DNA from 2 places in the Metabacillus indicus genome. Region 2 is predicted to be linked to the other one. Evidence: riboswitches for the same ligand, from Rfam matches in the RefSeq annotation. Region 2 holds a riboswitch; the other holds the start of a gene.

Region 1 (22,843 bases), 820 kb from region 2:
AGCACAAGGCTCTTGGATGGACTGCTGAGCAGCATTTTCAGACGGAACCTTCTCTTAAAGCTCCATTTCGATGGGAGCTTTATTGCTCCTTTTTTCGAAAAAGACGGTCTTGAGTGCAGCAGCTGGAGCGGCGGTTTGCTGACTTTTTTCCTGATTGTCAGGAAACCGGCCAGACAAAGAACGGAAATCGGTACGGCAAATCCAGCGATAAGAGTGACCGGATCAAAGGCAAGCCGGTTTAAAATGGGCAGATTGTAAAAAGCGGTGTAGAGCTCTGTCAGTGGCCTCGCTGCAATCAGTCCCGCCGCTATCCCGAGTATCGTGCCGGAAATGGAAATGATCAATGGATACATCATAAAGGAGAGCGTGACTTCTTTTCTGGTGTACCCAAGCGCAAGAAGGGTTCCAATTTGATTGGACTGCACGTCTATTTGTCTTTTCAGCATTAAAACGACTATAAACAGGGCAAGCAGTCCGATAAAGACGGGAAGAACACTTCCGAATGACTGATTGGACTCAATTTCTGCGTCAATGTACGAAATCCTGACATTGTCTTTTGCATCGGTCCATTTCAGGACAGGAACCGTTTCTGAAACAGCCTTTTTCAGACTGCTTAAGGAACCGCTGTTTTCAGAAAATCGCCCGGAGTAATAAACAGGCGGCTGATTTCCCCCAGGAAAATCCTCTTTGTCTATCAGCACGACACCGAAGGTCTTCGGATCAGCCATCAGGTCATTCTCGTTTTGTACGCCGTAAATATAGTCCGGAAGATACACATGGGCTGTGATTTTATATGTTTCCCCTCCGGAGTCCCAGATGTCTCCCACTTTCAGCCCGTGTGCATCTGCAAAAGAAGCGGTTATGGCTGCTTCATTCTTTTCATCAGGCAAACTGCCTTTTACCACATACGGTTCGTTAATTCCTTGCTGAATAGAAAGAATCCGGGTAATGACTCCCTCCTTCCATTCGATATCCAGCCATTGGCGGGCCTGCAGATTCACGCCAAATTCCTTTTCAAATGATGCAAGCTGATCCTCAGACAGCCGCTCTCCCACTGTAAATTGAAAATCCTCCTGCTTATACTCTTCTCTAAACAGCTGATTGCTCGAATCCATCAGTGCCATTGTGCTTGAGAGCGTGACAAAAAGCATGACGGCAACCGCAAGAAGAAGAGCAGAGCCTCCAAACTGCAGCGGCTTTTGCCTGATGGTGCGCAGAGCCATGGCGGTGATTTTCATACCCATTTCACCTGCTCTGCAGGTATTGGAGCCTCATTTTTAACGGTTTCAATGATTTTTCCGCTTTTCATTTTCATGACGGTATGGGCCATATCGGCAATGCCTGGATTATGGGTGATCATTAGAATGGTTGTACCATATATACGATTGATTTCCTGAATAAGTGAAAGAATTTTTTTTCCGGTCTCTTCATCAAGAGCTCCTGTCGGCTCATCACAGAACAGGATACTTGGATTTTTTACGATTGCCCGTGCAATGGCTGTTCTTTGCTGCTCCCCTCCGCTTAATTGATGCGGAAACTTGTGCTGGTGTTCACTCATTCCGACTTTATCCAGGATCTCATCAGGAGAAAGAGGATGGTCGCTGATGTCAGCACCGGTTTCAACGTTCTCCCTGACAGTCAGTGCAGAAATAAGATTATAGGACTGGAAAATAAAGCCCGCATGCTTTCTTCTGAAAAGCGTTAGCTGCCTGTCGTTCATTTCATGAAGGTTTTCTCCCTGGACGGTGACCTGTCCCCCGTCTGCTCTGTCAATTCCGCCGGCCACGTTAAGAAAGGTGGATTTCCCGGAGCCGGATGGTCCTAGAATGACAATGATTTCACCTTTTCCGCAGGCAATGCTGACGTCATTTAATGCAGGCACCTCTACTTCACCTGTACGGTATATTTTTCTGACATTCTCAAAACTGAAACTCATACAGACACCCCCGGTTATTTCAAGTATATTCCTCTGTATCGTACTAAAAATCTTCCTTCTTGACGATCTCTTATTTTACTTGTAATCATTTTCATTTCCGTTTTATGGATACAATAGAAATGGTTCATACTACTTATGTAGGAAATTAATCTTAAATGTTTGATTTACTTCATGGTTAGCATTAAAATTAAGTACTTGAACAGGTTACATATCATTATTAATAAATCCGCTGATACAAAGTGAGGTTCAATACATGAATACGGAACATAAACCAAAAGCAGTAATCGTAATTTTCGGAGCAACAGGAGATCTTGCCAAGCGCAAGCTTTTCCCCTCCATCTACCGTCTTCACCGCAGCAAAAAAATCGACAGTGACTTCGCTGTTGTAGGCGTGGGCAGAAGACCGTGGACAAATGAAGAATTCCGCTCAAATGTCAGCGACTCGATTCAGTCATCGATCAAGCAGTCATCTGAACTAGATGAATTTGCATCGCATTTTTACTATCATCCATTTGATGTGACAAATCCATCTTCCTACCTTGAGCTGAAAGGCATGCTTTCAGAGCTTGACGGCAAATACGGCATACCTGGAAACAGAATGTTCTACATGGCGATGGCGCCTGAATTTTTCGGAACGATTGCCCGGAATTTAAAAAGCGAAGGCCTGACAGCGACAGAAGGCTGGAGCCGTCTTGTCATTGAAAAGCCGTTCGGACACGATCTGCCTTCTGCACAGGAGCTGAACGATGAAATCCGTGAAGCTTTCTCGGAAGATCAAATTTACCGCATTGACCACTATCTTGGAAAACAGATGGTGCAGAATATTGAAGTGATTCGCTTCTCTAACGCTCTCTTTGAGTCGGTATGGAACAACCGCTATATCTCCAACATTCAGGTAACTTCAAGTGAAGTTCTCGGTGTAGAAGACCGCGGACGCTATTACGAAAATTCAGGTGCGCTTCGTGATATGGTTCAAAATCACTTAATGCAGATGGTCGCCCTGCTTGCCATGGAGCCGCCAATCAAACTTGAAACAGACGAAATCCGTTCTGAAAAAGTGAAAGTGATGCGCGCACTCCGCCCTCTTACAGAGAAGGACGTGCCTGATTACTTCGTCCGCGGACAGTACGGCAAAGGCGATTCAGAAGACGTATCTGTTCCCGGCTACCGCGAAGAAAGCAATGTAGATCCGGAATCCAACACAGAAACTTATGTTGCCGGCAAGCTGATGATCGACAACTTCAGATGGGCTGGCGTGCCTTTCTATATCCGTACAGGAAAGCGCATGACGGCCAAATCAACGAAGATTGTTGTACAGTTCAAAGACCTGCCGATGAACCTTTACTCAAACGACGTAGACAGCAAGCATCCAAACCTGCTTGTCATTCACATTCAGCCGGATGAAGGCATCACGCTGCACCTGAATGCCAAAGAAGCAGGCGGCGGCTCTTACGTCAAGCCGATCAAGCTTGACTACTGCAGCAACTGTGTAGATCAGTTCAACACGCCTGAAGCCTATGAAAAGCTCATCTACGACGGCTTGCGCGGAGACGCCACCAACTTCACTCACTGGGATGAAGTGTCCCTCTCATGGAGCTATGTGGACACCATCTCAAAAGCATGGGAAACGCACAAAGCAGAATTCCCTAACTACGCAGCCGGCACAATGGGTCCAAAAGCCGCTGACGAACTGCTTGAAAAAGACGGCTTCCACTGGTGGCCGATTACGGATATGGTTGATTAATTCAAAAAGACTGGAAATGAATATGTAATTTCGCACCGCTTTTAGCGGTGTTTTTTTATTATCAATTTTTATTTTATAAAGAGGTTTGGCCGTTTCATTGTTCACTCTCCTGTTTCGCAGGCTTCGCTTTTTGTTTGCTTCTTGGAGAGATTAACCAATTTATAAAAGTAATGATTATACCTAAAACAAAAGCCTCAATTACGTTTTCTTTCCAAATCAAAACTCTTGTTTCCTGATAATCAAAAAATACTTTTATTGCACCAATCAATAAAACAAGAACAAGGAAATATATGAGCTCTCTTTTCAATTCATCAGCTCCGAATAAAGGATAAAGTTTGAGGATACTCTTTTTGTTTGATTAGCTGCCCTTAACCATTTTATTCTGATTCGCTGCCTCCAAATCCTCCTGCTTTCAAGTCAGAATGCTGTTTTATTATAAATTGTTATATATGAAGAAAGCATAATCAGTCATGGAAGAATTTGAAAATTCCCTTTGAAAAGTACGTCTCATTATTTTAAAAGGAGAGGTTAATGGCAGTCATTCCACTGTTTGCAGCAGGTTGTTCAAACGGTACGGCAGCTGGAGGAAAAAGCATTGAAGTAACCAAACTTATAGTGGTTTCCTAATCACCTTTTGAATTAGCACTCAGTTATTTAAGGACATTCATGTTATTTCTAAAAGGAGCCAAGACAAATCAAAACCAATCTTTTACATAAGCAACTAATCCCATTAATGCACCTATTCCCGCCCCAATAAAAACAGGCACTACGAAATTTGATTTATTTCTTTTTTTGCTTAGTATTACATTATTGTGACTCATAAAAAGCCCCCTCTGTATAATATAAAACAGGAAAAATTTTCAAAACTATCACAGCTTATTATCTCCTTTTTTGTTTGTTCCCTTTATTCAACAAAGATGCTGCGATAGCAGAAAAGATATCACCGAGAAGAGTTAAAAGAGTACTCATGTATGTCACTCCTTTCCATTAATCAATTTATGCTTTATATGACATCCACTTCACATTACTGCACAGGGTTCCGGAAGTAAAATTCCTCATAATCCTTGATTTCATTGTCATTTCTTATCAAAAGCACAATCTTCTTTACTGCCTTAGAAGATAGAACTCCCTTTTCATAAAACCCGTTGCCATAAGTGACAGCTAACTCTTTAATCCCAAGTATAGGACTTTGCAGAAGTAATATCACACTTTCCTCAATGAAGCGTTCGTTTCCTGCAGGATTAAAGTAGAGATAATCCAGGGCAGGAATGATTTCTTGTTCAATGTTTGTTAGAAAAGCGACTTTGAGTTCCTCATATGTCCAAACCCTTTGGTTCTGTTCATAAAAGAATTCATCATGCTCGGTTTCTTCTTCGGTATACAATCTGTTTAAAAAAGCTTCAAAATCCGGAGCAAGTTCAATGACTAGTTCTGAATCAGCCTCAATATAGATAATTGGCGGATTTTCTTTCTTCTTTCGATAATCAAAAGCACTCCAGGAATGCCCGTCTCCAGAAAAAATCACAATATTATGCGGCAGTCCCCACTCGCTTATCAAATACTCACTGTTTAAAATACTGTGTTTTTCACCTATCCCCCAAATATAGCCTACATGAATATGATCATCTGCCCAGGATGTCGGGACATTCGTCGGGAACGATTTGTCATTAAGGGAACCGCCATTTTGTTCTTTAAGAAGAGCTAGATAGGATTTAGGCAGCCTTATTTTGAGTTTTCCTTCGGCATGTTGAACTGCTTCATCTGTTAAGGTAATTAATGTATAATAGTCATCATCTTTTTGCCAGATTGTTTTCAAGATTCATGTACTCCTTAATCGTAATTACAGCTTTCGTTTTTCTATAACATACTTCAACAACTGCGTCTCTTATCCTCTTTCAGACACAGAAATACTCGTGAAGCTTCAATCAATCCTACAAAGAATGCTTGATACCAAATCATATTCATTGACAGAACCACCAACTAATATTACTATATGTTTAAACACTTAAACATATAATTGTTGGAAGGATGATCTTTGTAATGAAGAAAACCGTACTTGTCACAGGCGGAACCGGCTATGTTGCAGCCTGGGTCGTTAAAGAGCTGCTTGATGGCGGCCATGATGTAAGGATTACTGTCCGCGATGCAGCGAAGAAAGAAAAATACCAGCATCTCCTGGATGCGGAGAAAGAATCTCCCGGAAATCTGACAATCTATGAAGCGGATTTGCTGAAAAAAGGAAGCTTTGATGAAGCCGTGAAAGGCACTGAGTATGTCTTTCATACCGCTTCCCCTTTTTTCATCAGCGGATTTAAAGATGCTCAAAAGGAATTGATTGAACCGGCTCTGGAAGGCACCAAAAACGTTCTGGAGTCTGTCAGACGCTCACCTGAAGTGAAACGGGTTGTCCTTACGAGCAGTGCAGTGGCCATTTTTGGGGATAATGCGGATATGGAGGGCAAGTCCTCTTTTAATGAACAGGATTGGAACACAACAAGCAGTGTTTCGCATCAGCCATACAGCTACTCAAAAACACTCGCTGAAAAGGCGGCCTGGGAAATGGCGGACAAGCAGCACTTTAATTTAGTCACCATTAACCCAACCTTTATTCTTGGTCCGTCTCTTTCAAAACGTTCAGATTCAACGAGCATCAGTACGATTCTCGATCTTCTGAAGGGCGGTTTTAAAAGCGGTGTGCCAAACTTAATCAACGGAACCGTTGATGTGCGTGATGTTGCAAAAGCCCATGTGCTTGCAGCCTTCACTGAATCTGCAAAGGGCAGATACTTGATTTCAAACGAGGAAGCTTCCCTGCTCGATATGGCACGAATATTTGAAGAAAACCGTCCAAATCACTATCCTCTTCCAAAACGCGAAGTGCCTAAACCGCTCATCTGGCTGATTGCACCGAAAGTCGGTCTTACACGGAAGTATGTCAGCAAAAACGTTGGAGTAAATGCCCGCTTTGATAACAGAAAAAGCATTGATGAACTTGGCATGACTTACAGAAGTCTAAAAACGACGCTGATTGATCAGAACGAGCAGCTTGAGGCTGACGGCCTGCTGGCATAATTAAACCAAAAAAGATGATTTCATAACGAAATCATCTTTTTGTTTTATCTTTTCCCTTAATCGACGGAAGAATAAATGGACTTATCAGGCTCTATAAATCTTACATACTTCCTCACAGTAAAAGAATAAATCCCTGTACCAATCAATATAACGGAAGACAGCACAAAGAGGATGGTAATGCCGTAAGCTTCAGCTAACATGCCGTACAGCAGACTGGATATGCCAAATACACCAGTCAAGATAGCGTCCCTGGCCGCAAACACTTTCGGCAGAAGCTTTTTTTCTGTGTGATTTTGTATAAGCGTGATTTGACCGATCAACTTGATTTCACTCCCTATTCCCACTAGGAATGAAATCAGAAGCGCTGAGGTCCCCGTGGTTGTGAAACCGAACAATAGGGTTAAGATCCCACCGGCTGTCGAACCTGCAATGATTGCATAGCGGATTGACTTTTTTAGAATGGTCTCAAATTTTAAACATAAAAGCCCGCCCAAAATCAGCCCGGCAAAGTATGCAGAGTTCAAATAGCCCCACCAGGCTTCACTTTTGTTCAGCACTTCTTCCACATAAACCAGCAGAACAGCAGCAATCCATACGACTTGTGCAATCGAATCAAAGAAATCAACAACAGAAATGACTCGCAGGGACGGGATTTTCCATATCGCCTTCCAGCCCTCCTGCATGGAGCTCCATTTTGTCTTCCCTTCCATTTGGTTAGTGCTTTCGATGATAGGCTGCATCTGTATGAGTGACATCATAATGGTTGAACCGGCAAAAAGCAGTACAGAGAAATATAGTACTTCTTTTCCTCCGGCAACAGAAACTGCGATACTTCCAAGCGGCCAGCTCCCGAGCTGAACAAGCTGATCAACAACCGCCATAAATCCATTAGCGCGGACGATCCGATTCTCTGGAACTAAATGCGGAACGAGCGAATTTCTGATCGGCACAGCCCAGCCATCAAAAAAAGCTATGACTGAAATCAAAGGGAAAACCATAAGGATTCTTGCCACCGGAAAAAGAGTCAAACAAACAGCAAGCATGAGTAAAAATAACGTCTTAATCAGTTGCGAGTATACAAGAATGGTTTTATAAGAGAATCGGTCAACCATGAACGGAGCTGTCATACCGCCTGCGAACCTTGACAGCGTGACAGCAAATGGAACAGCTGCTGTCATTGCGATTGAGCCTGAGATGGAATACATGTAACTTAACAGTGCTACTATATAGAATACATCTGCAGCATTTGCAAAAGTTTGGCCAATCCACAAAAAATGAAACGAATGGTTTTTCACCTGTCAATCACCTTCACTTGTCTTAAATTAAGTTTAAGTTGTAAGTGAAAGTGTGATTACAATGGAACTCATCCTTTCTGAATGAATGAACCCTTCTATGTCTTTATCCCAGGAAGTAATTGACCATCGGAGACTTCGCATTTATTTCTGCGGGCAGGTCTCCAGCAATTTGTCTGCGGTCAATCTCCAGGAAATAAGCGGCTTTACTAAGTGTGTCATAAAAAAGAGGAACTGCTTCCATCTCTCTGAATACATACACCTGTATATGCTGACAGCCCGATTTATAAGCCTCAGTCAGACGGTGGTTTCCGTTTATGCAATAAGGCTTGCCGTTTGTAAGCAAGCTGTTTTGAAGGATCATGACAGGATTTTTGTGATTGGGCTTTATTCTTGCAGGGTCAGTGTTTACATTCCCTTGATCAACGGCGTGAATGATACGGGATGGCTCAAAAATCTCTGCTTTAAGTCCATTTTTATTTATATACGCTGTAGCTCCATCTATGTCTAAAGCGTACTCAAATACGCCAGCTTCATATTCCGCATACAGGGAAAACGTTTCTTGGCCAATTGGGTGGACAACAGGGTATTCTTCTTTAGCCAGGATGCGGGTAAACACATCCTGCCATTTCTCTGCGATGTCAGCACCGTGCTGCGAGGCGATCTTCATTTCTTCCATGCACAGATGAAAATGACGGGCTGGCTGGAATATCCTTGATTGTATTTCGTGCAACTGAATTTTTGATTCCACATGTATCTCCACGCGATCATTGTGATTTTTCACTTTATATTATCACATATTGACCACTTTAAATGCAGATAATTTTGAAATCTCCAGCGACCCTATTGTAAATAGCATTGCGAATAAGGGCCGCCTTAGATAAAAGTGGAAGCACTTCTGCGAATGACGCCACAAATGAGGATTCACCTATGGTAAAAGTGGTGGCTCTACTACTGTTACAACAAAATTAAGGATGCATGACAGTTTTACATATATAAGAGGAAGTCACTTCTTTTCAACTAACCGTTTAAATAACTTTCCCAATCGTAATCATCAATCTTATAAAATACTCCATTATCATTTCTTTCATATGCACATAAAGGTGGCTCATGGATAAATTCTAATATGGAATCATCAAAATTCAAGATTACTCCAATAGATACAATTTGAAAGTTTTCGGAATCACTTAAATAGTCATCATCTTCGTAGCCGCTGAATATAGACCATCCAAAATCTTCTTCACCGTTTGGATGATCTCTCAGCAAAAAGTTGAATTCTTCTCTTTCAAGTACATCTTCGCTGACTGTAACTAAGCTGTCAAAATAAAAATCCCATTTAGATGAATTTGGGTCTTGGTATTCTGTATCGCAGATATTTTCAACGCCGAATGATACCACATCACCTATTTCCAAAGGCAAACGATGAGGTTCATTATCCAGTTTGCCTTTAAATTTTTTTCCGTTTATGCTGGTGATTTGAACCCACATTCTCTCTCCTCTATATCCATCATCCTCAGCCTTTTCAGTTACAAAGATTAACTTTACATAGTCATCAACAACTAGTTTGTCCAGCACTTCTGAACTTGGGACATAAAATGTATAAGGTGATTCTTTGTTTAAGTCATAGACATTATCTAAGTACCAGTTCATTCTATTTCTCCCCTTGACCAAAAAAATGAATTCTTTACTATAACCTTATTTGTAATTCATAGACGTTGAGCTGAAGGTACAATTTTTTGTAAAGCATATTTATCTATAGCAAGTTCTTCTCAATTTTAGCAGATTACAAAGAGTCTTGTGTATTGCAAAAAATTGACGTCTCTCTGCCATAAAGCAGATCCATGTTAATTAGGTAAAAAATCTCTCGGAAATTACATGGTATAGGGGTAAGAGAACTTATTTATGTTGATAAAACGGCGGAACGATAAAACATTTGTGCAGAGGTTATCCTGTAGAAGACACTTGTTTCTTATGCCATTTGACAACCAGCCGCTGATTATACCGCACGAAAGAAAGAGCATGAATGAAAAAAGGGTGAATTTGAGTAGTTTAAACTCAAATTCACCCTAATTTATTTCCGTCCCAGTCTCTTTACCTATTCAGCTTTGAAGCAATCTTGCATTTCTTCGAACATACGATAAGAAAATCATGCCGGAAGCTCCAATAAGCAACGTCATTCCCCAGAAGATGTTAGTGTAAACAGCTGCGCCAGAAACACCATGCTGCCATTCAATCAAGAGACCTGACAGTGCGACACCAAATGCTCCGCCGAAAAATTGAATCAGCTGCATTAGGCCCATGCCTGAACCGATTTCATCCTCCGGCAGGATGCGGGATGCTTCGTTTGCAATGCTTGAGGTCAGGCTTGAAAAACCTGTGCTCATAAACATGTAGGCAACCAAAATCGCATATGGATTTTCTCCTGAAAACAAAGCCAGAATCAGCAGTGAAATCATGAGCATCACATGGCCAAAGGAAATTAACGGTATATTTCCGAATTTGTCGATCAGCCGCCCAATGAACTGTGCGGCAACCGCTGAAAGGATAGCACCAGGAAAGATAATCAGACCAATGGCAGCCGGATCTTTTTCAAACAGCTCTGTCAGGATGATCGGCATCATAAAGAGCGCTGAAAAATGAAGAATAAATCCTGAAAATGCTGATAAAGCAAGCTTCACATACTGTCTGTTTTTAAACAGCGAAGGCTGCACAAACGGCAGGCTGACTTTGTGTATATGCCTCCATAAGAGATACAGGATGGCCAGCGAGCCAATGAGAAGAGGCACTGACATGGTGGATAAAAAGAGCAGCAGCCCCGTAACTCCGAGTCCTGTCAGCAATCCTCCGGTTGAATCGAAGTGTACCTTATGGACTTCCTCTTTAGGAAGCAGTTTTTTAAACAGGGGAAGAAGCAGGACAACAAATGCGGTGATGACAAATAAGTAATTCCATCCGAGATAGGTTGTAATGGCTCCTCCAATAACGGGTCCAAGTCCAAAACCGAGCGATGCGGCAGACGAAATCAGCGACATTGCCTTTCCTCTTCTGGAAATGGGAATATATTTACCCGCCAAAACCATGGCAAGACCAGGCACAGCCCCTGCTCCCGCTGCCTGAAGAACTCTCGCGAATAAAAGCAGATAAAAGTTATGAGAAATAAAACCGATAATGGATGCTGCACCAAGCATGGCAAGCCCGACTGCAAGCAGCCTTGAGATCGGAATAAAATCTGATAAACGGCTGTAAGTGAGAGTCGAGATGGCAAAAGCGATTGAGTATCCTGACACAATCCAGGATGCAGTGCCGGATGAAAGGCTCAAATCGCGAAGCACGCTCGGCAAAGCGACATTAAACATCGTCGTGTTCATCACAACGAGCCATACGGTTAAACTCCACAGCCATACAATTCTGTTTTCGTACTTTAAGCCAGGAACTGCTGGCGGTCTTTCTTCTATTATCGTTGACATTCTATCCCGCCCTCAGCTTTTATTTCGTATACCTAAAGAAATATATACTCTTACAGCCTGTATAGTCAACCGATTTGCTTCAATCGGTTCTGTAAAAAGATGAAAACCCTTCTTAACCAAGAAGGGCTCTCTTTTAGTCATATTATTCGTTTTCTTTAACAGCAGATACTTGCCATTCAACACCATATTTGTCTTTAACCTGACCGTATGCAGGACTCCAGAATGTTTCCTGAAGAGGCATTGTGACATTTCCGCCTGCTGAAAGTTTTTCAAATACATCTTTCGCTGCGTCTGCTGAATCAATATGAATCGCAATGGAAAGCTGCGAACCGAGAGTATAAGGCATTCCGGGAAACGTATCTGACAGCATCATGAGGGTATCGCCCGCTTTGAACTGTGCATTCATCACACGGTCCTTTGCATCAGCGGGAATAGGATGATTCGGATCCTCCGGCATTTCCCCGAATGTTTGAATCGAAACAAGTTCAGCATTTAATGCATCCACATAAAACTTCACTGCCTCTTGACCATTTCCATTTGTCACAATGTAAGGATTTACTGATGTGATCATGTTACACCTCATCGTCATAAATTTAATAAGAACATTTGTTCTGTATTATCATACCATGTACAGCTGCCTTTTGCTACACCCTTTTTAAAAGATGCAATAAATAAAGCCCGTCCCTCTATTTCTCTAGAGGCGGGCTAATTTCCTTCAGAGTCAGCATCTTTTTTAAGTTACCTCACTCCGTACTTCTTCATACGCTTCTCATCTTTTGCATCCTTCACCACAAGCACGGCGTGTATGGCTCCCGGAAGATAAAAAATGAGCGTCAAAATCAGGTTAAGCAGCGCCTGAAACGGTCTGCCGACAAACAGTACGGCAACAGGCGGCAGTAAAATCGCCAATAAATAAAGCATCACATCACCCCGTTCTTTTCTTATCCGTAACATTTTACCCCGATTCAGCGGTTTAGAAACAGCAAAAAACACGGAGCACAAGGCCCCGTGTTCTGTTTTTACTTAGACATCCATTCTGTATGGAAAATGCCTTCTTTATCTGTACGCTGATAAGTGTGCGCTCCGAAATAGTCGCGCTGCGCTTGAATCAGGTTTGCTGGCAATGTAGCCGTGCGGTAGCTGTCATAATAAGAAAGGGCAGCTGAGAAGCTTGGTACCGGAACACCCTGCTCAATAGCAACTGTCAGCACTTTGCGAAGAGCTCCCTGGTAGCTTTCTGCAATCTCCTTGAAGTAAGGATCAAGCAGAAGATTTGCAAGCTCGCCGTCACGGTCATACGCATCTTTGATTTTTTGAAGGAATGCTGCACGGATGATGCATCCTCCTCTGAAAATCATCGCGATGTCGCCATACTGAAGATCCCAGTTGTATTCCTCAGAAGCTGCTCTCATTTGGGCAAAACCTTGGGCATAAGAACAGATCTTGCTCATGTAAAGCGCTTTGCGGACAACTTCAATCAGTTCTTTTTTGTCTCCTTCATATGGTGTCACAGAAGGACCTGAGAGAATGCCGCTCGCTTTTACACGCTCATCTTTCATGGCAGAGATGAAGCGGGCAAATACGGATTCCGTAATAATCGGAAGCGGAACACCTAAATCAAGGGCACTTTTGCTTGTCCATTTTCCAGTTCCTTTTTGTCCTGCTGTATCCAGAATCATATCGACAAGCGGCTTGCCTGTTTCATCATCTGTTTTTGTGAAAATGTCAGCCGTGATTTCAATCAGATAGCTGTCAAGCTCGCCTTTATTCCACTCGGCAAATACTTCGTGGAGTTCCTGTGCAGATAAACCAAGAACATTTTTAAGGATGAAATAAGCTTCTGAAATCAGCTGCATATCGCCGTACTCAATGCCGTTGTGCACCATTTTCACATAGTGGCCGGCACCGTCCGGACCGATGTAAGTTGTACATGGATCTCCGTCCACTTTTGCAGAAATCGCTTCGAAAATCGGCTTTACAAGTTCAAATGCTTCCTTTTGTCCTCCAGGCATGATGGAAGGTCCTTTAAGGGCTCCTTCTTCTCCGCCTGAAACGCCGGTGCCGATAAAGTGAATGCCGCTTTCAGCAAGCTCTTTGTTTCTGCGCTGTGTATCTGTGTAAAGTGTATTTCCTCCGTCGATCAGAATATCGCCTTTATCAAGATGAGGAAGAAGCTGCTCAATCGTTGCATCTGTTGCAAAACCGGCTTTTACCATAAGAAGAATTTTGCGCGGTGTTTCAAGAGACTGAACAAACTCTTCAATGCTGTATGTACCTGTAAGGTTCTTGCCGCTGTGTTCTTTCAGCATTTCTTCTGTTTTATCTGAAGAGCGGTTATAAACGGCCACCGAATAGCCGCGGCTTTCTATATTAAGAGCGAGGTTTTTGCCCATGACGGCCAAACCGATAACGCCAATTTGCTGTTTAGACATGTTTATACTCCCTTTCTGTCCCAAATATCGTTGTTCGCATGAATATGCATTCCTTCTGTAAAATAACACAGTGCCCTTGCTTTTATCAAGAAAAGCGCCTTGTCTCATTCCCTTAAAAAATCTTTATTGAAACTTGTCCCGCTTGTTTTATCATCTTCCAGGCGGACCGCTTTCATCCCGCGTTTTATGACACTTTCGCCAAATTTTTTCTGGATGTCTTCAATCGTCTTATAAAGCGGCTCTTTTTTTGCATCCTCCTGAAAAGAAAACAGATCCAGCTGTTTATAGGCATCTCCTTTTGGGACAAGGTCCTGGCACGTCACCCCGAGCAACCGTACCGGCTCTCCTGTCCAGTGCCTGTCAAAAATCTCTTTGGCGTGAGTGTACAGCTCTTCTTTTTCACCAAGCGGGTTATTGACTGTCCGACTGCGGGTAAATGTGCTCCGGTCTGAGTAGCGGATCGTAATAAAGATTTTTGTTCCGAGCACCTCTTTCCGCTTCATCCGCATGCTGACTGACTGGGAAAGGCGGTTCAGGGTATCATACAGGACGCGCACATCGCTTGAATCTTTGGAGAGAGTGGTTGAATTCCCTATGCTCTTAAAATCATTGATGCTGTCCGGGTTAACTTCTCTGCTGTCTATGCCGTTTGCCCGTTTTTTCAGCCGTTCACCGTTTATGCCCAGGAGCTGTTTCAATGAAATCGGATCGGCTTCAGCCAAATCTTTGATTGTTTTGACGCCGATGGTGAGAAGTTTTTCTGCCGTTTTTTCCCCCACTCCGTGCATCTCGCCTGCTGGAAGCGGCCACAGTGTCTCGTGAAGCTCCCTCTTTCTGAGGACGGTGATGCCGAGGGGCTTTTTCATATTGGAAGCCATCTTGGCCAGGAATTTATTCGGTGCAATGCCGATACTTGAAGGCAAAAGCAGTTCTTCGAGCAATCGCTGCTGAATCGTTTTTGCCACTTGAAGCGGATTGCCTTCCTTCAAATATTCCGTCAAATCCAAATACCCTTCATCTATAGAGACAGGCTCAACCAGATCCGTAAATTCTCTTAAAAGGTCAAACATCGCTCTGGATGCCTTCCGGTACCGGTCAAAATTCGGTTTCCTGACAATCAGTTCAGGGCAATGGCGCTTCGCCTGCCACAACGGCATGGTTGTTTTCACGCCTCTGGCCCTTGCCTCATAGCTGCACGTCACAACAATACCCTTCCGCTCTTCCACATTTCCGGCTATGGCGAGCGGCTTTCCCCTCAGTTCAGGCTCAAACGCCATCTCAACAGATGCGTAAAAACTGTTCATATCCACATGGAGAATGACCCTTGGACCGCTCTGCTGTTTCATGCCGTTCAACTTCTTTCCAAACTGTTATAGTGCCTCAATTTTATCACAGTCAGCAGATGAACCGCTAATGATGGGGGCGGAATTAGAAAAGCGCAAAAATTTGATCCTTTCTTACTTTTTATAAAACAATTGACAGATTCCCCTTATCACAAGTAAATTATATCTTGTGTGTTTTTACGGTCCGTTAAATTTCATAACAAGCTTAATCTATTCAGAGCGGGGGAATCATGCATTTGGTAAGGCTCTTACCTTGGGGTGAATCCGTAAATGGAAGGGAACTCTCAATCCCGAATCCGACAGTTAACCTCGTCTGCTTTATTGGGAGAAAGACTTTAATTGTGTATTAAAGACCTTTCTTACTTTAGATTGGTCTTTTTTTGTATTTTCAGAATTCTTACATCTCAGAGGAGGTTCTTCTATGAAAAAAATTCGTTTGGGACTGGCTTCCCAAATTTTTATTGGTTTGACTTTAGGTATTTTAGTAGGTGTTGTCTGGTTTAATGACCCCCGAGTTGCCGCAGTTTTGCAGCCGCTTGGAGATTTGTTTTTGCGTTTGATCAAAATGATTGTCATTCCGATTGTTATCTCTAGCCTGATCGTTGGAGTTGCAGGTGCTGGGAATGGAAAAAACGTTGGAAGACTCGGCGGAAAAACCATTCTTTATTTTGAAATCATTACAACTGTTGCGATTGTCCTCGGCGTATTGCTTGCAAACGTCTTTCAGCCGGGGCAAGGAGTTGACCTTGAATCTGCCCAAAAAACAGATATCCAGCAGTATGTCGATACATCTGAAGAACAAAGTGAAAAATCGGTTGCCGAAACGTTCCTTCATATCGTGCCGACGAACTTCTTTAAATCTGTCGTAGAAGGCGATATGCTTGCCATCATCTTTTTCTCCGTCCTCTTCGGACTTGGCGTAGCAGCCATCGGAGAACGGGGAAAGCCGGTCCTTCAGTTCTTTGACGGTGTTTCACACGCGATGTTCCACGTCGTCAACCTTGTGATGAAAGTGGCTCCTCTCGGCGTGTTCGCCCTGATTGGAGTAACCGTTTCGAAATTCGGAATTGACTCACTGCTTTCACTTGGAAAATTGGTTCTATTAGTATATGCTGCCCTGATTTTCTTCCTGATTGTAGTACTAGGGGCAGTTGCCAAATGGGCAGGCGTCAATATCTTTTCCCTGCTTCGCTACATTAAGGACGAGCTGCTGCTTGCGTTCAGTACATCAAGTTCTGAAACTGTCCTGCCCCGAATCATGGAAAAGCTTGAAAAGATGGGATGCCCTAAAGGAATTGTGTCCTTCGTCGTTCCTATTGGATACACTTTTAACCTTGACGGATCAGTCCTCTATCAGGCCATCGCTGCCTTGTTCCTTGCACAGGTTTACGGCATCGAACTGACAATCGTTCAGCAATTGACTCTGATTTTAGTCTTGATGGTTACGTCTAAAGGAATGGCTGCCGTTCCTGGAACATCCTTCGTCGTTCTGCTTGCCACTCTCGGAACAATCGGCATTCCGGCAGAAGGACTTGCCTTCATTGCAGGGGTGGACCGCATCATGGATATGGCCCGCACAGTTGTCAACCTTGTCGGCAATACCCTTGCTGCCATCGTGATGTCGAAATCCGAAGGCCAGTATAACCGGATTAAAGCGAATGAAGTCATGAAAGCAAGTGCATAAATAAGTTGAGCCCCCGGAAAATGTCCCGGGGGTTTTGTTAATTCTTATTGTACTTCTTGAATACATATGTAAGCACTCCTCCAACAATCCCGATCATGGCAGCAACCGGTGCAGAAAACACAAATCCGAATGCTATTGCAAATCCGACTCCGGCACCTACGGACGGGTCCTCGTTAGGATAAAGTTCTGCAAAGAGTGCCAGCCCCAGACAGATTAGAATAAATGATCCAATCTCTGTAATCAAAAACCCCTGAAAAAAATGTTTCATCTTATGCTCCTCATGATTTTATTGAAGTTCTCTCTCGTGAGAACATGGATTGTGTATTTGCTTACCCTCCACCCATCGATTTTCGGTATCAGAGGGTACGATTCACCACTTTGCTTACCCTCTCACATCGTTTCTCAGTTTGCGGGGGTACGATTCACTGCTTTGCTTACCCTCCCACATCGTTTCTCGGTTTCCGAGGGTACGATTCACCACTTTGCTTACCCTCCCACATCGTTTCTCAGTTTCCGAGGGTACGATTCACCACTTTGCTTACCCTCCACCCATCGTTTCTCAGTTTCCGAGGGTACGATTCACCACTTTGCTTACCCTCCCACATCGTTTCTCAGTTTCCGAGGGTACGATTCACCACTTTGCTTACCCTCGCAGTTCGTTTTTCGGTATCCGAGGGTACGATTCGTACATTTGCTTACCCTCCCACATCGTTTCTCAGTTTCCGAGGGTACGATTCACCACTTTGCTTACCCTCTCACATCGTTTCTCAGTTTCCGAGGGTACGATTCACTCTTTAAATGACTCTCTAATGCTGCTAGCCTCAAGCTTCCTTCCACGAATTCAAAAACACATCATCCCTTACAAGAATGATGTGCTCCGCTTGACCCTGATTACTTGCACTCTACTTTATCAAATCCAAACCGCTCCAGAAATTCATTGTAAGCTTCCATTCTGCCGAGGATTTTTCCTCTTTCCAGCTCTTCCATGTTCTCCTGGAGGAGTTTGCAGTTTTCTTCGGCTCTTGTTTTCACATATGATGCAATGGCACTTTCATTAAATGTATTCATTGTAATCACTCTCCTTATTATGGAAAATACCCATTGCAGGTTTAATACAAACACAGAGCCGAACATCGAAAAAGCCCTCCGTCCAAATGAACAGAGGGCTTGCTTGCTTTATTTCTTCCAGTTGTTCCGGATAAATTCTTCTCTTCCGGACTCTTCGCGCTCCTGCTTGTACTTTTCAGGGTTTTTCGCGTAGAATTTCTGATGGTATTCTTCTGCCGGATAAAATGGAGCGGCAGGAAGGATTTCAGTCACAACAGGTTTTTGAAAGCGTCCGCTTGCTTCAATTTCCTGCTTTGTTTTCTCAGCCTTCAGCTTTTGCTCTTCTGTGTGATAGAAAATGGCTGTGCGGTACTGGCTGCCGCGGTCAAAGAACTGGCCGCCGTCATCTGTCGGATCAATCTGCGGCCAATAGAGCTCAAGCAGGGTGTCATAGGAAAAAACATCCGGATCAAAGGTAATTTCGACCGCTTCCCTGTGTCCTGTATCACCTGTTTTGATTTGTTCATATGACGGATTATCAAGGTTTCCTCCCGTATAGCCCGAAACGACTTCAATAATGCCCGGCTGTTCGTCGAACGGCTTCACCATGCACCAAAAACAGCCGCCTGCAAATGTTGCCTTTTCTCTTCTTCCCATGATATGCACCTCTTTCTATGATGTAAAACAGCAGACACAATCCATGTGCCTGCCATCTTTTCACTTATTCGCTTTTAGCTACTTCTTTGATTATTGATACCACAAGTTCAGCTGTTTTGACAAGTTCTTCGATTGGCATCTTTTCATTTGTCGTGTGGATGTCTTCGTATCCGACAGCAAGGTTGACAGTCGGAATATCAAAGCCGGCAATCACGTTGGCGTCACTTCCGCCGCCGCTTGTCTGAAGCTCGCTTGTACGGCCGATGTTTGCTGCCGCGCGCTTTGCCACTTCTACAACGTGATCTCCTTCGCCAAACTTAAAGCCAGGATACATCACTTCGATTTCAACTTCTGCACGGCCTCCCATTTCAGCCGCCGCACTTTCGAACGCTTCTTTCATTTTAGCAGTTTGGGCTTCCATTTTTTCAGGAACGAGTGATCTCGCTTCAGCCAGGATATTCACTTGGTCGCACACAATGTTTGTTTGTGTGCCTCCTTCAAATCGGCCGATGTTTGCTGTTGTTTCATGGTCGATTCTTCCAAGCGGCATTTTCGCAATGGCTTTTGAAGCAATCGTAATCGCAGAAATGCCCTTTTCCGGTGCAACGCCTGCGTGGGCCGTTTTGCCGAAAATAGAAGCTCTCACTTTTGCCTGTGTCGGAGCAGCCACAATAATGGTTCCTACTTTTCCATCACTGTCGAGAGCATAACCGAATTTAGCCGTCACTTTAGAACCGTCCAACGCTTTTGCGCCTACAAGGCCGGACTCTTCTCCAACTGTGATGATAAATTCAATTTTCCCGTGAGCGATGTTGTTTTCTTTCAGCACACGAACTGCCTCAAGCATGGCTGATAATCCCGTTTTGTCATCTGCCCCAAGAATCGTTGTGCCGTCTGTTACAATGTATCCGTCTTTAATAGAAGGTTTAATTCCTTTTCCCGGAACGACTGTGTCCATATGGGATGTAAAATAAATCGGATCAATGCCGTCCTTTACAGCATCCAGCGTGCAGATCAGGTTGCCTGCTCCGTGTCCAGTAATACTTGTTGTATCATCTTCTTCAACGCGGACGCCAAGTGCTTCAAACTTTTCAGTCAGGACTTTGGCGATTTCTGTTTCGAATTTTGTTTCGGAATCAATTTGAACAAGCTCTAAAAATTCATTCACTAAACGTTCTTGATTAATCATTTTTGTTTCCTCCTAGGCTTAAAGCGGAATGTTTCCATGTTTTTTGGCAGGACGCTGTTCCTGCTTTGTACGCAGCATCTCAAGCGCCTGAATAAGCTTTATTCTTGTATCGCGGGGGTCAATTACGTCATCGACCATCCCCTGGCTTGCTGCCACGTAAGGATTGGCGAATTTTTCGCGGTACTCCTCAATTTTGGCTGCCCGCGTTTCTTCCGGGTTCTCGCTGTTTTCAATTTCTCTGGCAAAAATAATATTTGCAGCACCCTGAGGACCCATAACAGCAATCTCGGCATTCGGCCATGCAAAAACCAGATCCGCTCCGATCGACTTGCTGTTCAGCGCCACATACGCTCCGCCGTATGCTTTGCGGAGAATGACCGTAAGCTTTGGCACCGTTGCCTCTGAGTAGGCATATAAGATTTTTGCCCCGTGGCGGATAATTCCCCCGTGCTCCTGTTTAATTCCCGGGAAAAAGCCGGTCACATCTTCAAAAGTAATCAGCGGAATCTGGAATGAATCGCAGAAGCGAATGAATCTGGATGCTTTGTCAGATGAATCGATATCAAGCCCGCCGGCCATATATTTCGGCTGATTGCAGACAAGGCCCACAACTTCTCCTTTGATGCGCGCAAACCCGACAACAATGTTTTTGGCAAAGTCTTTTTGAACCTCGTAAAAAGATCCTGCATCTGCGACTTCCTCTATGACCACTCTGACGTCATAAGGCCTAAGGGCGTCAAACGGAATGCAGTCCGTCAGGTTCGGCCTGTAGTCAGACTCTTCTTCATGCGGCAGAACCGGCGTTTTTTCCTGGTTGTTCTGCGGCAAATATGTAAGTAGTTTTCGCACCTGGGAAAGCACTTCTTCCTCCGTCTGTCCGGAAAAATGGGCATTCCCGCTGATCGTATTATGTACTTTGGCCCCGCCCAGATCCTCTGAGCTGATTTTTTCTCCGGTCACGGTCTCAATGACCTTAGGTCCTGTTATGAACATCTGGCTTGTTTTTTCAACCATGAACACAAAATCGGTGATGGCCGGAGAATATACGGCTCCTCCTGCACATGGGCCGAGGATGACAGATATCTGCGGAATGACACCTGAATAGATGGTATTCCGGTAAAAAATCTGCCCGTAGCCATCTAATGATACCACACCTTCCTGAATCCTCGCACCTCCGGAGTCATTCAAGCCGACGAACGGCGTCCCGCTTTTTGCGGCAAGATCCATGACTGCAGCAATCTTCTTGGCGTGCATTTCGCCCAGGGCACCGCCAAAAACCGTGAAGTCCTGAGAGAACAAATAAATCGGACGTCCGTTCACTTTTCCGTAGCCGGTCACAACTCCGTCTCCCGGCCCTTTTTTCCCGCTCAGCCCGAAATCATTGCAGCGGTGCTCAATGAAAGGATTCATTTCAACAAACGTGCCTTCATCCACCAGAAGGTCTATTCTCTCCCGTGCAGTCAGCTTGCCCTTTTCGTGCTGTTTATCAATACGCTCATCCCCGCCGCCCATCTCAACTTCCCGTCTCCGGTCATACAGCTCGTTAATCTTCTCAAAGATATCAATGTTCATGAGATAGTTCCTCCTTTCTTTTCACATAGTTCAACCAGCACTCCATTTGCAGCCTTTGGATGCAGGAAAGCAATGGAGGCACCGCCTGCACCGTTTCTTGGAGTCTCATCTATCATTTTGATTCCGTGTTCTTTCAATTCGTGAATCCTCATTTTTATATCATCTACTGCCAAAGCCAAATGATGTATGCCTTCTCCGCGCTTTTCAATGAACCTGGCTACAGCACTTTCTTTTGAAACCGGCTCAAGCAGCTCAATTTTCGTTTCGCCTGCTTTCAGAAAAGCCACTTTGACTCCCTGTTCTTCTACCGTTTCCATTCCTTCAAGTTTTAACCCGAGTGTTTCCTGATAAAAAGGAAGCACCTCTTCAATTGAATGGACGGCTACCCCAATGTGATCGACCTTTTTGACCATTTCTTCCCCTCCTCATGATGAAAACGCTTAACATCGTGAACATGACATACTTCTTTGCCAATCGACGAAATTCCTTCTTTTTCGGGCAAAAATGTCCATCTTTGTTCATATCTCCTCCCTTGTCCGTACCTCCTATCCGCGTTAGAATAGAAGGACAAACCCTCTGAAATGGAGTGAACGAAATGTCTAAACGATTTCAAAAAGCCATTATCTATCTCATGCTCTTCGTCATGCTGGCAACAACGCTGTTGGCGGGGATGAGCATGTGGTTCTAATAGACGCCAAAAAAGGTGATTCCCTTCAGGAATCACCTTTTTTAATTGCTCCTTTTTCAGCTGCAATTTCTTCAAAGGACTTGCCGTTTTTAGTGATAAACACTTTGGTTCCAACCGGAATGTGCTCAAAGAGGATTTCGACTTCTTCGTTGTACATGCGCACGCAGCCCTGGGTGACGAAGGATCCGATGGAATCCTCGTTGTTTGTGCCGTGAATGCCGTATATTCGTCCATCTGTGTTTTCGGCGTCAAAGCCGATCCACCTTGTGCCGAGCGGATTTTTCGGATCTCCGCCGGGGATGTCTTTTTTCCGGTAATAGGGCTCTGCCGCCTTGACTGTGATCGTAAATTCTCCCTCAGGCGTCAGATTCTCGTTTTTTCCTGTTGCCACATCAAAGGTTTTAATAATTTGTCCGTTATCAATATAAGCAAGTTCGTTCGTCTGCTTATTGATGATGAGGTACGGATCGCCGACAGACGGATTTTCTCCGAGCGGCCAAAGCGGAGACAGGAACATTATGAGCAGGAACACCATTTTCAAAGTCTATCACCCTTTTTTGAATTAGGATGCTCCTGCAGGCTTCATTTCATTCTTGCGTGACATACCTTTAAATTGACTTTTTATCACAAGATATTGTTCCATCTCACGGACAAAATGCAAAAGCGCAGCCCGTGCCTCGAATTCTTCACGGGTTTCGGGAAGCGGCATTTCTTCGAACA
Region 2 (9,202 bases):
GGTTTTTAGCCTTTTGATTCGAGAGAACGCTCTAAATCCTTATCTACCACAAAAACCTCAATCCGTTCCCCCATTTTGGTGCTGATGTCGCTGTGGCTGGACAGCACTTTGCACCCGGTGCATCTTTCTACGATTTCCTCAAACTCTTTACTGTACATTTCACGCAGGACTTGTCTCATTTGTTTCACAAGCTTTCTGCCATTCTCGTTTTCAACCAGGTGTTTTTCTTCAACTGTGAGAACACCTTTGAACCTCGCGATCACCATATCATGGACAATGTAGGTTCTGGTCTCCTGAGGACCGCGTCCAATTAAGTCTCTTTGAAGCTTAATAAAGGCTTCACTAAGTTCCATTTCTAATTTTTTTTTTGGCGACACAGCCATATGAATATACCCCCGGCAAACATGCTTTTGATTAACATTGCTGCTGCAGTTGCGCAGATCCACCGTCATACAATGACAAAATCTTATCTTGCTGGTGAGTGCGCTTTGCATATATTGACGAGTTTATCTTACTTACACACCCAGACCCTGTCAATAGCAAACTGTAAATGATAGGGAATAGTATGCTGGTAATATGCTGCAGCAATCGTTAAAAAAAAGACTTAAATTTTGTAATAACATGAGCAAATAAGAGTAATAGAGAGAATGAAAGGCGAAAGCAGTATAATTCACCTGATTTTCGGTGTATTTCCCTGTTTACACGATCTCACCGCGGGAGTAAGATAATCACGTAATCACGAATTGCATAACGGCCTAGTCCCGAGATTCGGGAGCGGAGGAACCAATTTTTTGGGGTTAATTCTGCATTTGCAGGAAGGATGAGATCTTTCGCCATCCTACCCGTCAGCTAACTTCGTCGGCTAAAGCGAAGGAGGTCAAAAGACCGCCTTAACAGGAGTCTTTTTTTTACTGCCCTTTTTTAAGGCAGAGAAGAGGCCTGGGGACTGTAAAAGGTCTTTTTGATGCATGCAATTCATTCGAAAAAGGAAAAAACGGAAGACGGAACGCAAAGAGGGCCTCGGCTTGCTGGGCGTTAAGTAGACCAATGAGTACTTTTTCTCCAAAACAGCCATATGTAGATCAATCTAGCTTATTCTGCTGATTTGATTGGATATGGATCTGTTTGGGGAAGGGTAAGCATTGGTCTCTTTTTTTTACACTTGGGCTGCTTCATCCAATAGGGGTAGAGCCGGCAGGAGGGGAAAAATACCGTTATACATGGATGTGCGGGGGATGACGATGAATCACACACTGGTTATAGGCAAGGGAGATTTATTCGGTTCTGTCGTAGAGAGTATAAGCGTGAATAGAAGATTTGCAGATGTCATGAACTATGAGCAGTATGCGTGTGAACTGTCGAACTCTAGAGATGGAAACACACGAATGGATAACCTGATCGAATTGGAAAAGAAGTTTTCAAATTATCGTTCTGTTTATGTTATATCGGATTCGATCAATGAAGGATTTGAATTAACAGCCTTTTTCTCAGATCTGGGCACGATGCGGATTATCGTGATGACAGATGACAGCAGACACTATGACCTATATAAAAAACTGGGAGCACGATACGTGATTTTCAGCAAGCCTGGAACGTGCTCGTACTGGCTTGGCGAAATGAAGCAAGGTTAAAATACGAGAATGATTTAAGGAGGTGGATCTCTAAAAGAGATGTCAAATCAGAACTGAATACCTGGACGCTTAATTTCACAATGAAATCGGGGGAACCAATCTTCTGCGGCATACAGCCGCTTGGGGTGAATCCATCTGAAAAGGTGGCAGGGCAGCTCTCATAGCCCGAATCCGACAGCTAACCCCGAAAGCGCAGTGAGGGAAATCAAAATCGCAGGTGCGGCATGCTTTTTAAGTGATGCCTAAAAACCGCGGAAGAGACCCTCTTCCGCGGTTTTTATTGATTTGAAAAGGAAGGGAACGTCATGGAAACGATGCTGATTTGCATTCCGAGCTATACGAGGCTTGGCTGCCTGGATGAGATTCTCCCGGAGAATTCATCTCTGTCATTTATTACCGGAGATTACAGTGTAGAAAGTCATTTGAGAACCAAAGGGTTTAAAACCATTTATTTTATTAAGCAACATGCACAGTACCTGATTATAAACGAGCCCATTTCACGAGTGCTTTTGCTCGAAGACAAAATAGCTGAGACCTGCCGGCTGATGGAAATACTCAAAGCGAGTGTCAGGGCGCCGATTACGGTGATTACAAAAAGAGCGAATTATCCGGCTAAGCTTTATGAATTGCTCGGCGCTCAGCATGTCATGTATTCAAGATTGGATAACGTAAAATTTCTGATTCAATAAGAACGGGGGATTTAAATGCTTGACAGTATCATGATTCTCTCATTTGCAGCTTTAACGCTGCTTATGTCAGGACTTGTAAAATGGTCTGAAAAGATTGTGACTGAAGGAAGGGAAGAAAAGTGACGATTGTTTTGCTCGGCGGAATCGCCGCCATCACGCTCTATTTGCTTTATGCATTGGTAAACCCTGAAAAATTTTAACTTGCGGAGGAAGAGACATTGAGTGTACTATCCATACTTTCCATTATCCTGACATTGGCGCTTGTCGTCCTGCTGGCAAAGCCTGCAGGCAACTACATTGCGCGTGCGTTTTCTTATGAAACAACGAAACTTGATGCTTTTTTTGGCCCTTTTGAACATGCGGTTTATAAACTAAGCGGAATCAAACAAACGATTCAAAGTTTCAGGCAATATGCTTCTGCTCTACTGATTTCAAATATTTTCATGATTTTTATCGTTTACCTTGTGTTTCGTTTTCAGGGTTCGCTTCCGCTGAATCCGAGCGGCATTGCCGGAATGGATCCGACACTTGCATTTAATACGGCCATCAGCTTTATGACCAATACAAATCTTCAGCATTACAGCGGAGAGAGCGGATTATCTTATCTTTCTCAGATGATCGGCATTACGTTTATGATGTTTGTCGCTCCTGCTACAGCATTTGCTGCAGCCATTGCATTAATAAGAGGACTTTCAGGCAACCCTCTTGGAAATTTCTTTGTAGATTTAATTCGTTCCATTACTCGTGTTCTTTTGCCGATAGCCTTTGTAACGGGTCTGGTATTTGTTTTTCTTGGTGTTCCTCAGACGCTGGATTCAAGTGTGACGGCAAAAACCGTAGAAGGCGCGGATCAGACGATCGCAATGGGCCCTGTTGCTTCTCTTTTATCCATTAAGGAAGTGGGCAACAACGGAGGAGGATTCTTCGGTGTCAACTCAGCCCATCCTTTTGAAAATCCTAACGGGATTAGCAACCTGCTGCAAATTCTTTTGATGCTGCTGATTCCGACAGCCCTTCCTTTCACGTATGGAAAAATGGTCGGAAACGCAAAGCAGGGCAGAATCCTATTTGCTGCAATGGCCATGATTTTCGTGGTCTTTCTTGGAACAGCTCTTTTATCTGAATATCAGGGTAACCCAAGATTGGCTGAAGCAGGCCTTGAGCAGGCATCAGGAAGCATGGAAGGCAAAGAGGTCCGCTTTGGTGCGGCACAATCTGCTCTTTATGCAATCGTGACAACAGCTTCTGAAACAGGAGCGGTTAATACCATGCATGATACGCTTTCTCCCATCACAGGGATGCTGGCCTTGTCGAATATGCTTTTGAATACGGTTTTCGGCGGGATTGGAGCTGGCTTTATGAATATCATCATGTACGCTGTCATCGCCGTTTTCTTATCTGGCCTGATGGTAGGGCGCACGCCAGAATTCCTTGGCAAGAAAATAGAAGGAAAAGAAATGAAACTGATCGCTGTTACCTTGCTGATTCATCCGTTTCTGATTCTGGGATCAACAGCCCTTGCGCTTTATACGCCGCTAGGATCTGACGGTATTTCAAATCCGGGATTCCATGGGCTTTCCCAAGTTCTTTATGAATACACATCTTCTGCAGCCAATAATGGTTCAGGCTTTGAAGGTCTTGGAGATGCCACTCCGTTCTGGAACATCTCAACTGGAATCGTCATGTTTATCGGCAGATACTTTGGCATCATTGCCATGCTTGCTGTTGGAGCATCATTAGCTGCTAAAAAGCTTGTGCCGGAAACCATCGGAACATTCCGTACAGATACTAGTTTGTTTGGCACCATTTTTGTCGGAGCGGTATTTATTGTAGGGGCATTGACATTCTTCCCGGTACTGGTTTTAGGACCGGTCGCAGAGTTTTTAACTTTATAAACCTAATTGGAGGATCCGAAATGAGTAAGACATCATTAGCAACCGCAGTGAAGGCTGCTGAAAGGTATGATCAGATGGAAGGTGCAAGACAGACAGAGCCGGAAGATCAGAAGCCGGAATACAGAACGAAAGTGGATAAAGGGCTGATTGGAAACGCAATAAAGGCATCTTTTATTAAGCTTGATCCGCGAATCATGGTGAAAAATCCAATCATGTTTATTGTAGAAATTGGTTTCTTCCTGACATTGCTGCTCACTTTTGCACCTTCTGCTTTTGGATCTGCAGAAGTAAACGTGACGTTTAATTTAACGGTCTCACTGATTCTTTTGTTCACCGTGTTATTTGCTAACTTTGCTGAAGCTTTGGCAGAAGGACGGGGAATGGCTCAGGCAAACTCGCTGAAAAATTCCAAGAAGGAAATGACGGCCAATCGCCTTAAACCTAATGGAGAGATTGAAAAAATTGACTCCGCTTCGCTCCGCAAAGGAGATTTGGTTATTGTATCACAGGGAGAGTTTATTCCAGGGGACGGTGAGGTTATCTCAGGTCTTGCATCTGTTGATGAATCAGCCATTACAGGAGAATCTGCTCCTGTTATTAAGGAAGCGGGAGGAGACTTCAACTCCGTAACAGGAGGAACAAAGGTGGTAAGCGATCAGATTAAAGTGAGAATCACAAGTGATCCGGGCGAATCCTTCCTTGATAAAATGATTGCTCTTGTTGAGGGGGCCGAGCGTCAGAAGACACCGAATGAAATTGCTCTGAATACGGTTTTAACAAGCTTGACACTCATTTTCATGATTGTCGTTGTAACACTTCCTTTTTATGCGAATTATCTCGGCTTTCAGCTTGAAATACCTGTTCTGATTGCACTGCTGGTTTGCCTGATTCCCACGACAATCGGGGGATTGCTCTCCGCGATCGGAATCGCCGGGATGGACCGGGTAACACAGTTTAACGTCATTGCGATGTCTGGTAAAGCCGTTGAAGCTGCAGGTGATATAAACACCATCATTCTGGATAAAACAGGTACGATTACATTCGGGAACCGCATGGCGAGTGAGTTCATTCCTGTGGGCAATGCCCCGATGCAGGACCTTGCCCAATGGACAGCCATCAGTTCGCTTGAAGATGAAACACCAGAGGGAAGATCGGTTCTTGAGCTGTTAAAGAACAAGCAGCTTTCATACAGAACGGATCTTGCAGATGGAGGAACGTTCATTGAGTTTAAAGCCGAAACACGTATGAGCGGCATGGATTTGCCTGATGGGACGACAGTAAGAAAAGGCGCGGTGGATGCCGTGAAGAAATGGGTTCTGTCACATGGAGGAGTCATCCCTGCTGATCTTGATAAAAAAACGGATGACATTTCTAAGGCCGGCGGTACGCCGCTTGCTGTAGCCATGAATGATCAGATCTTCGGATTAATTTATTTGAAAGATACGGTGAAGCCCGGAATGAAAGAGCGGTTTAACATGCTGCGCAGCATGGGGATTAAAACCGTTATGTGTACGGGAGATAATCCTCTCACAGCTGCCACAATCGCAAAAGAAGCGGGTGTTGACGAATTTATTGCAGAGTGCAAGCCTGAGGACAAAATCGAAGTCATTAAATATGAACAATCACAGGGCAAGCTTGTTGCCATGACGGGTGACGGCACAAATGATGCCCCTGCACTTGCACAGGCAGATGTAGGTCTTGCCATGAACAGCGGAACGGCCGCTGCAAAAGAAGCGGCGAATATGGTGGATTTAGATTCCAATCCAACGAAAATCATTGAAGTCGTCTCAATTGGAAAACAGCTGCTGATGACACGCGGAGCACTGACAACCTTCAGTATTGCAAACGATATTGCCAAGTATTTCGCCATTATTCCAGCCATGTTTATGCTCGCCATTCCGGAAATGAATATGCTGAATGTCATGAGACTTGATTCGCCAATCTCTGCGATCCTGTCGGCCTTGATTTTTAACGCAGTTATTATCCCGATCCTGATTCCTCTCGCAATGAAAGGTGTCAGCTATAAACCGATGAGTTCAAATGCCCTGCTCAGAAAAAATCTGCTGGTATACGGTTTCGGAGGAGTGCTGGTTCCTTTTATCGGCATTAAAATGATCGATCTTTGCCTTGCTGCATTTATATAGAAGAAAAGAGGTTTATACAATGGAAGAAAAACAATCAATAATAGGGCCGATTATCAGAATGACTCTTGTGTTAATGGCCTTCTGCGGCCTGGTATATCCGGTTGCGGTAACAGGAATTGCCCAGGCGGCTGCCCCTCATAAGGCAGATGGAAGTTTAATTTATGATGAGAATGATAAGGTGATAGGTTCTGAGCTGATGGGACAGACTTTTACAGAAGAAGGCTATTTCCACGGAAGAGTCTCAAGCATTGAATACAGCGGTGCAGGATCAGGCTCCAACAACTATGCACCATCCAATGAGGATATGCTGAATCGCACGAAGGAATCAATAATAGAGTGGAAAAAAAACAATCCTGAAACGAAAATCAGCGATGTACCGAATGACCTGCTGACAAATTCAGGCTCAGGTCTTGATCCGCATATTAGTCCAAAAGCAGCCTACGTGCAGCTCGATCGGGTTTCAGAAGAAACAGGAATTAACAAAGCTGAACTTGAAAAACTGATTGAAAAACATGTGCAGGGAAGGGAACTTGGACTGTTTGGAGAAGAAAGAGTGAATGTTCTTAAATTGAATCTGGACATAAAAAACATGATGAAACAATAAATAAGATCCGCCTCAGCTGCCGATTAAGCTGAGGCTGGATGTTTGTAAACAGCTGACGCGCTTATCATAGAGGAGGTGAAAATATGACGGAAAACCATCCATATTTCAGGCGAAAAACCCCGCAGGAGCTGCTTGATGAAATTGCAGAAATGAACCGGGGCAAACTGAAGCTTTATGTGGGAGCTGCCCCAGGGGTTGGAAAATCGTATAAAATGCTTCAGGATGCCCATGATTTAAAGCTTGAAGGCATTGATGCCGTCATCGGTCTGATTGAATGTCATGGAAGAAGAGAAACAGAGGATCTGATAAAAGACCTTGAAGTCATCCCGCTTAAAGAGATGAAATATAAGGGAAGCATTTTCAGAGAACTGCATGTGGAGGCCATTATTGAAAGAAAGCCGGCGGTTGTTATTATTGACGAGCTTGCCCACACCAATATACCAGGCTCTAAAAATCTTAAAAGGTATATGGATGTAGAAGAAATACTGGAAGCAGGCATCCATGTCATGTCCGCCGTCAATATTCAGCATCTGGAAAGTGTCCATGATATTGTTCAGCAAATTACGAGAGTAGCGGTGCGCGAACGCGTGCCTGATTTGTTTGTTCAAAGAGCAAGCGAAATCCAGCTGATTGATGTGACGCCTGAAACGCTGAGAAAAAGAATGTCAGAAGGTAAAATTTACGGCTCTGACAAGATAGAGCAAAGTCTCTCCCATTTCTTTACCGTTCCCAATCTTTCTGCTTTAAGGGAGCTCGCCCTTAGAGAAGTGGCGGACGATGTAGATGAAAAAATGGAGCAGATCAGCGGAAACCTTTCATATGGTCCCATAGGCGTACATGAAAAAATACTTGTCTGCGTGGGATACGGCCCTACAGCCGAAAAACTCATCAGAAGAGGCTGGAGGATGGCGAACCGGCTCCGTGCACAGCTTTTTATCCTCCATGCAGCAAAATTACCGGAAGAATCATTTACCCAGGAGATGAGAGAAAAAATGGAAAGGTGGAAGCTGCTGTCCTCTCAATTCAATGCGGTCTTTTTGCTTGAGCATGAGAGGAACCGTAAACCTGCAGACATCATCATAGAAACAGCAACGAAATACCATGTGACTCAAATTCTGCTGGGGCAGTCAGCAAGAACAAGATGGGAGGAAATCCGAAAAGGGTCTATCGTAAATACAATTATGAGAAAAACAGAAAACATTGATATTCACATTGTGTCAGATGGAAAAATATAGAGAGGACTTTTAAGAAATGAATATTGCTTTTTTCCTGATTCCAAAAAAGGAAGTTGTCTATTTGCCTATCCAGTCGACGATGCGTCAGGCGCTTGAAAAGATGGAATACCACCGCTATTCAGCGGTCCCTCTGCTTGATCAAGAAGGGAAATATGTCACGACGCTGACAGAGGGAGATCTGCTCTGGAAGCTGAAAAATACCCCAAACCTGAATTTTCATAACACAGAAAACATCCGGCTGACGGAAATCCCTTTTCACCGCAAAAACGAGCCCATTTCCATTCAGGCTGAGATGGAACATATTATTACAAGGGCCATGGAACAGAATTTTGTGCCAGTGACTGATGACAAAGGAATCTTCATTGGAATCATAAGAAGGAGGGAAATCATTGAGTATTGTGCAAGCCAGATGTTTGCTCCGGCAGCAAATTAAAAAGGCTGCATAATGGATGCAGCCCTTTTGGTTAAGCAGAGGCAGATTCTTCTTTTTTCATGTACTTTACAAGGAAAGGATAGATCACAAAGCCTGCAAGGAAAAGGCCTACGCCCAGAGCAAATGTTTTAAGGTCCGCTGTTCCGGTGACGATCACCCAGACAGAGTACAAGCAGGCAATGAACGCGATGATCCCGTCTTTTACACGTGAACCCTTTACCAGATCATACGTTTCTCCTTTAGCGATCAGCTTCAGGAAGAAGATGGAGGAGACAAGGTACGGGAAAAGATAAGCAAGTGTAGCTGACGTTGTCAGGAACGTATATGCTTCGCTGATGGTCCCTGAAATCGTTGAAAAAATAAAGATCTGCGACATTAAATTCGTTATCAGCAGGGCATTTTTAGGACTGCCTTTTTTATTGGTCTTTGCAAAGAATGCCGGGAAGATGCCTGACTTCGCAGCCTGATACGGCACTTCAGAAGAAAGCAGAATCCAGCCGATGGTGGAACCGAACAGGGACACAACGGCGAGCAGAGCCATTGCATTCGCTCCTGCATCTCCTAAAATAAC

The links. Region 2 has a riboswitch for cyclic di-AMP ahead of ACK1LH_RS18030 (hypothetical protein). Riboswitches for the same ligand answer to the same signal wherever they lie in the genome.
Region 1: linked by a shared signal. The riboswitch ahead of ACK1LH_RS13825 (cation:dicarboxylate symporter family transporter) and the one ahead of ACK1LH_RS18030 (hypothetical protein) in region 2 are both predicted to bind cyclic di-AMP.

What each region holds. Positions count from the first base shown of each region.
Region 1 is NZ_CP176757.1:2,680,079-2,702,921, forward strand. Features, by position in the region: gene ACK1LH_RS13750 (FtsX-like permease family protein) at 1-1,238, opposite strand, end outside; gene ACK1LH_RS13755 (ABC transporter ATP-binding protein) at 1,235-1,936, opposite strand; gene zwf (glucose-6-phosphate dehydrogenase) at 2,190-3,680, shown strand; gene ACK1LH_RS13765 (hypothetical protein) at 3,775-3,987, opposite strand; gene ACK1LH_RS13770 (hypothetical protein) at 4,376-4,501, opposite strand; gene ACK1LH_RS13775 (SMI1/KNR4 family protein) at 4,705-5,496, opposite strand; gene ACK1LH_RS13780 (SDR family oxidoreductase) at 5,721-6,752, shown strand; gene ACK1LH_RS13785 (MFS transporter) at 6,809-8,047, opposite strand; gene ACK1LH_RS13790 (hypothetical protein) at 8,151-8,795, opposite strand; gene ACK1LH_RS13795 (DUF2185 domain-containing protein) at 9,065-9,694, opposite strand; gene ACK1LH_RS13800 (MFS transporter) at 10,144-11,511, opposite strand; gene ACK1LH_RS13805 (VOC family protein) at 11,654-12,082, opposite strand; gene ACK1LH_RS13810 (YqaE/Pmp3 family membrane protein) at 12,250-12,432, opposite strand; gene gndA (NADP-dependent phosphogluconate dehydrogenase) at 12,531-13,943, opposite strand; gene ACK1LH_RS13820 (DNA polymerase IV) at 14,048-15,289, opposite strand; cyclic di-AMP (ydaO/yuaA leader) riboswitch at 15,479-15,619, shown strand; gene ACK1LH_RS13825 (cation:dicarboxylate symporter family transporter) at 15,708-16,970, shown strand; gene ACK1LH_RS13830 (hypothetical protein) at 17,008-17,238, opposite strand; gene ACK1LH_RS13835 (hypothetical protein) at 17,862-18,038, opposite strand; gene msrA (peptide-methionine (S)-S-oxide reductase MsrA) at 18,147-18,674, opposite strand; gene ACK1LH_RS13845 (M20/M25/M40 family metallo-hydrolase) at 18,739-19,863, opposite strand; gene ACK1LH_RS13850 (acyl-CoA carboxylase subunit beta) at 19,882-21,429, opposite strand; gene mce (methylmalonyl-CoA epimerase) at 21,432-21,848, opposite strand; gene prli42 (stressosome-associated protein Prli42) at 22,031-22,123, shown strand; gene ACK1LH_RS13865 (L,D-transpeptidase) at 22,149-22,658, opposite strand; gene ACK1LH_RS13870 (aromatic acid exporter family protein) at 22,686-22,843, opposite strand, start outside.
Region 2 is NZ_CP176757.1:3,508,896-3,518,097, reverse strand. Features, by position in the region: gene ACK1LH_RS18040 (DUF2294 domain-containing protein) at 6-383, opposite strand; cyclic di-AMP (ydaO/yuaA leader) riboswitch at 743-879, shown strand; gene ACK1LH_RS18035 (hypothetical protein) at 1,242-1,631, shown strand; cyclic di-AMP (ydaO/yuaA leader) riboswitch at 1,688-1,838, shown strand; gene ACK1LH_RS18030 (hypothetical protein) at 1,937-2,320, shown strand; gene ACK1LH_RS18025 (potassium-transporting ATPase subunit F) at 2,440-2,520, shown strand; gene kdpA (potassium-transporting ATPase subunit KdpA) at 2,539-4,215, shown strand; gene kdpB (potassium-transporting ATPase subunit KdpB) at 4,290-6,359, shown strand; gene kdpC (potassium-transporting ATPase subunit KdpC) at 6,379-6,963, shown strand; gene kdpDN (KdpD-like non-kinase potassium sensor) at 7,047-8,198, shown strand; gene ACK1LH_RS18000 (CBS domain-containing protein) at 8,215-8,631, shown strand; gene ACK1LH_RS17995 (amino acid permease) at 8,663-9,202, opposite strand, start outside.